One region of the Ensifer sp. PDNC004 genome, then DNA from elsewhere that is predicted to be linked to it. Evidence: predicted binding sites of a transcription regulator. Region 1 holds the regulator's gene; the other holds the start of a gene.

Region 1 (2,199 bases):
CGCTCGCCTGAGAAGGCCAACAGCATCCGCGAGCGCGACGAGGAGATCGATGCGATCTACACCTCGCTGTTCCGCGAGCTTCTGACCTACATGATGGAAGATCCGCGCAACATCACGCCCTGCACGCATCTTCTGTTCTGCGCCAAGAACATCGAGCGCATCGGCGACCATGCGACCAATATCGCTGAGACGATCTATTACATGGCGACGGGCGCCCAGCCGGAAGGCGAGCGTCCGAAGGATGACACCACGTCGACGCTGGGCTCGGTCAACGACTGAGCGCCAAGCGCGCCGCAAGCATGCATGCCCTTTGAAATCTGATCCGGTCGCGGCTTCGGTCGCGGCCCCGAGTTCCTGTATCTGAAGCACGCGGTTTTCGCCCCGCCTTTGAAATCGGCGGATGTGCTCCAGATTTAGAGTGTCTGAGCGCCGGCCGGGCCGATGAGCCCAAAGGCCGCCCGCGGTAAGGAGACGTTACCTGATGTTGCCAAAAATCGCCGTAGTCGAAGACGAAGAGGCGCTGAGCGTTCTGCTGCGTTACAATCTGGAAGCCGAAGGCTTCGACGTCGACACGATCCTCAGGGGCGACGAGGCGGAGATCCGGCTTCAGGAGCGGCTGCCCGACCTGCTTATCCTCGACTGGATGCTGCCCGGTGTTTCCGGCATCGAGCTTTGCCGCCGGCTGCGCCAGCGCCCGGAGACCGAACGTCTGCCGATCATCATGCTGACGGCGCGCGGCGAGGAAAGCGAGCGCGTCCGGGGTCTGGCGACCGGTGCCGACGACTATGTGGTCAAGCCCTTCTCGACGCCGGAGCTGATGGCGCGCGTCAAGGCGATGCTGCGCCGGGCAAAGCCCGAGGTGCTCTCGACGCTGCTTCGCTGCGGCGACATCGAACTCGACCGCGAGACCCACCGCGTTCATCGCCGCAGCCGCGAAGTGCGCCTCGGCCCGACCGAGTTCCGTCTTCTGGAGTTCCTGATGTCCTCGCCGGGCCGCGTCTTCTCTCGCTCGCAGCTTCTGGATGGCGTCTGGGGGCATGACATCTATGTCGACGAGCGCACCGTCGACGTGCATGTCGGTCGTCTGCGCAAGGCTCTGAACTTCTCGAACATGCCCGACGTCATCCGCACCGTTCGCGGCGCCGGCTATTCGCTCGAAAGCTGAGCGGTCTGAAAGTCGCCAACAAAAAAAGGGACCGATCGGCCCCTTTTTTTGTGATGCTGTCCGGCTTCTTAGCGGGCCCTGCGGCGCTCCCCCGACGGCTGGTAGGCCAGCCGCGCATGGAAGGTGCAGTAAGGCGAGGCTTCCGGGGAATCGTTGCCGCAGAAGTGAAACTCTTCCTTCAGCGGGTCGCCGATCGGCCACTTGCAGGTGCGCTCGGTAAGCTGGGTCAGCTCGAGGCGACGCGACATCGGCACGACAACGTCGGTCCGAGTGCTGAAATCCTGCTCGGCAACGAGATCGACTTCGATTTCTTCCTTGAGAACGACAGCGCCGGCCGCGCGTGCAACCGGGCGGGTCGAAACGCGCGAAGCGTAGTTCGGCGCGCGCGGTGCCGAAGTCGGGCGCTTCGGACGGGCCGCCGTCGTGGTGCTGCCACCGGCCTTGGCGCGACCTGGCAGGCTCAGGCGGTGAACCTTGCCGATGACAGCGTTACGGCTGACGCCGCCGAGCTGTGCCGCGATCTGGCTTGCGCTCAGGCCCTCGGACCAAAGCTTCTTCAGTTTCTCCACCCGCTCGTCAGTCCAGTTCATTTCTGCACTCTCCGTTCTCAGCGTTGGGGATGGCAGAATCCCTCACCGCACCCCGGCTGAACCCCGGGGTTGCAAACGCGATAACTCTTTTGGTGACTAGGTCCGCCGCATGCGTCTAGTAATTGAATGTTAACGTACTGACCGCTGGACTCTGTGGCAAGAGTCCCGGGAATCAGGCCGAATCGATTTCGTAGTTTTCCCCAACTTGCTCGGCCAGCGTTGCATTTTTGCAAGCCCTCCCGGACGATTTTTCTGCTGCCAGGAATCGACCCTTCATGTTGCGCTGCAAGGCTTGGTTTTGTTGACATTGCACCGCGAAATGGGAATAGTGCCTGCGCCGCCGAAAGGCGGCATTTTTGATTTTTATCGGCCCGCGTGAGGCGCGGGATCGATGTCGATCTGGAGTGAAGGAGAGCCTCGCATGACTGCAACAACGCCGCTTTA
Region 2 (2,199 bases), on a different replicon from region 1:
GCCATCGGGATGCCGACCACCAGCGCGACCGCGATCGCACCGAGAGCTATGGTCCCGGTGTGGAAAAGCGGCTGCCAGAAGACGTCGGTGGCGATCTTCGACAGGAAGACGCGGTTGAAATAGTAAAGCGTCAGCTCGCCCATCGATTGCCCGGAGCGGGCCTGGTCGGCGAACTGCACGAAGAACGCGTCCGAAAGCAGAAGCAGGATGGGCGCGGCAATCAGATAGGCGAACAGCACGACCAGAGCGACGCCCACCATCGTGGTGGGGTCCTGGTTGTGGACCCTGTAATTGTAAATGGCTTTGCCAAAGTTTCGCATAGCAATCCCGTGGGTTGGAAGCCGCACAGCAGCCTCGGGCGGGTTGGCCCGGTCTGCGGTGACGTTTGTGGTAGGCGCGCGACAGGGCCTGCGCACGCGGCGCATCGGTCTCCAGTCGGGCTGTTGGATGAGGTCAGAAAGTGGAAGCGCCGGCCTTGTCGATGACCTCGCGCACGCTTGCCCAATCCCGATCGTAGCGGATCGGCAGGAAGCGCTCGTCGCCGTGAAACTCGCTCTTCATTTCCGCGGTGAACTCGAAGTCGAAGAAACACCGCTTCATCGCCGCGACCAGCGGCGGGGCGAGGTCATGCGCATAGGCAAAGGACGACGTCGGAAAAATGCCGCTGGTGAAGATGACCCGGAGGTCTTCGCGCTTGACCATCCGCCGCTCGATCAAACGTTCCAACACGTCGGACGCGACGGCCGCCATGTCGTAGTCACCCGAGATCACGCCGAGAATGGACTTGTCATGGCCGCCGGACATGATCGGCGCATAATCCTCCCCCGGGCTCAGGCCTTCGCCCGGGAAAAGCGCGCGCGGTGCCAGGTGCCCCGAGTTCGAGAACGCGGACGCGTGCGCCACGCGCCGCCCCTTGAGATCGGAGAGGGTCTTGAACGGGGAGTCTGCGCGAACGATGGCAATCAGATTGTAGCCGCGCACCGCATTGCCGATGCCTTTTGCGGCAAAGGGAACGGCGCCGGCGCGGTTGACCGCCTCGACCGTCGGTCCGGTCGAAAAGCCGGCGAAGTGCAACCGCCCGGAGCGCATGGCTTCGATCTCCGCCTTGCTCGACTGCACTGGGTAATAGACGATCTGGCGGCCGAGACAGGCGCCGAGATGGGTGGTGAAATCCTTGAACAGGCTGGCATAGATGGCCGGCTCCTCGATCGGAGCATAGGCCCAGACGAGCGTCTGCGGATCCCGCCATTTCGAAGGGTCTGTCGGCGCATCGGCAACGAAGTCCTTGTCGGCGTCGCAGTAGCGCACGTCGAGATCGGGGCTTGTCCCGCAACCGGCTTTCGCCGTTGTCGACACGGGCAACAGCAGCACGCACGCCAATGCGAGGCCGGCCAAAAACAGCCTGTGCGCGTTCATGTCTACCCCTCCCCGAAGCTCCGCTCTCCCGGCGAAAGCTTCATAGTTCTCATCTGCTTTTGATCTGTGTATGGGAGTATCACTGTCACAATCCTGTCACCTGGAAACGCGATGCGCATTCTCCTGATCGAAGACACCCCCGACATCGCCTTTGCCATTTCCATGCGCCTGGAAAAGGAAGGCTACGAGGTCACGACCGCGTTCGACGGCGCGGAAGGAGAGCGGCTCGCCCTCAACGCCTCGCACGATCTGGTGATCCTCGACATCAACCTGCCGAAGCGGGACGGCTTCGCCATCCTGAGTGCCATGCGCCAGGGTGGGCTGACGCGTCCCGTCATCGTCATCACCGCCCGCAACCAGGTGGCCGACAAGGTCGACCTGCTCGAATTAGGCGCTGACGACTATCTGGTCAAACCGTTCGACCTGCACGAGCTCGTCGCGCGCATCCGGGCCGTCTCCCGCCGGCACCTGGGGGCGGCGCAATCGGTTCTGCGCTTGGGCTCGATCTCCATCGACCTTTCGGCCCGCGCGGTGATGCTCGAAGGCCGCCCGCTCGACCTCGGCCGCCGCGAATTCGACGTGCTGGAGGCCCTGGCGACCCGTGCCGGCACGACGGTCAACAAGGAGCAGCTGGTCGTAAAGCTCTTCGGCTATGAGGACACGGGCACGCCGAATGCCGTCGAGTTGCTGGTTTCCCGGGTGCGCCGGAAGCTCGAGGACTGCGACATCGAGATCGTCACGCATCGCGGCGTGGGCTACATGCTGCGCCAGCGCACCGGGAGC

The links. Region 1 encodes PhoB, which activates phosphate uptake and scavenging genes when phosphate is short. Its sites were predicted from a motif close to TGTCATNNANCTGTCAT; they were not measured.
Region 2: the regulator PhoB is predicted to act here: its motif matches at 1,500-1,516, upstream of phnD (phosphate/phosphite/phosphonate ABC transporter substrate-binding protein).

What each region holds. Positions count from the first base shown of each region.
Region 1 is NZ_CP070353.1:2,379,766-2,381,964, reverse strand. Features, by position in the region: gene phoU (phosphate signaling complex protein PhoU) at 1-279, shown strand, start outside; gene phoB (phosphate regulon transcriptional regulator PhoB) at 482-1,165, shown strand; gene JVX98_RS19820 (GcrA family cell cycle regulator) at 1,234-1,755, opposite strand; gene JVX98_RS19815 (aspartate aminotransferase family protein) at 2,177-2,199, shown strand, end outside.
Region 2 is NZ_CP070354.1:437,418-439,616, reverse strand. Features, by position in the region: gene JVX98_RS30390 (iron ABC transporter permease) at 1-320, opposite strand, end outside; gene phnD (phosphate/phosphite/phosphonate ABC transporter substrate-binding protein) at 454-1,416, opposite strand; gene JVX98_RS30380 (response regulator transcription factor) at 1,528-2,199, shown strand, end outside.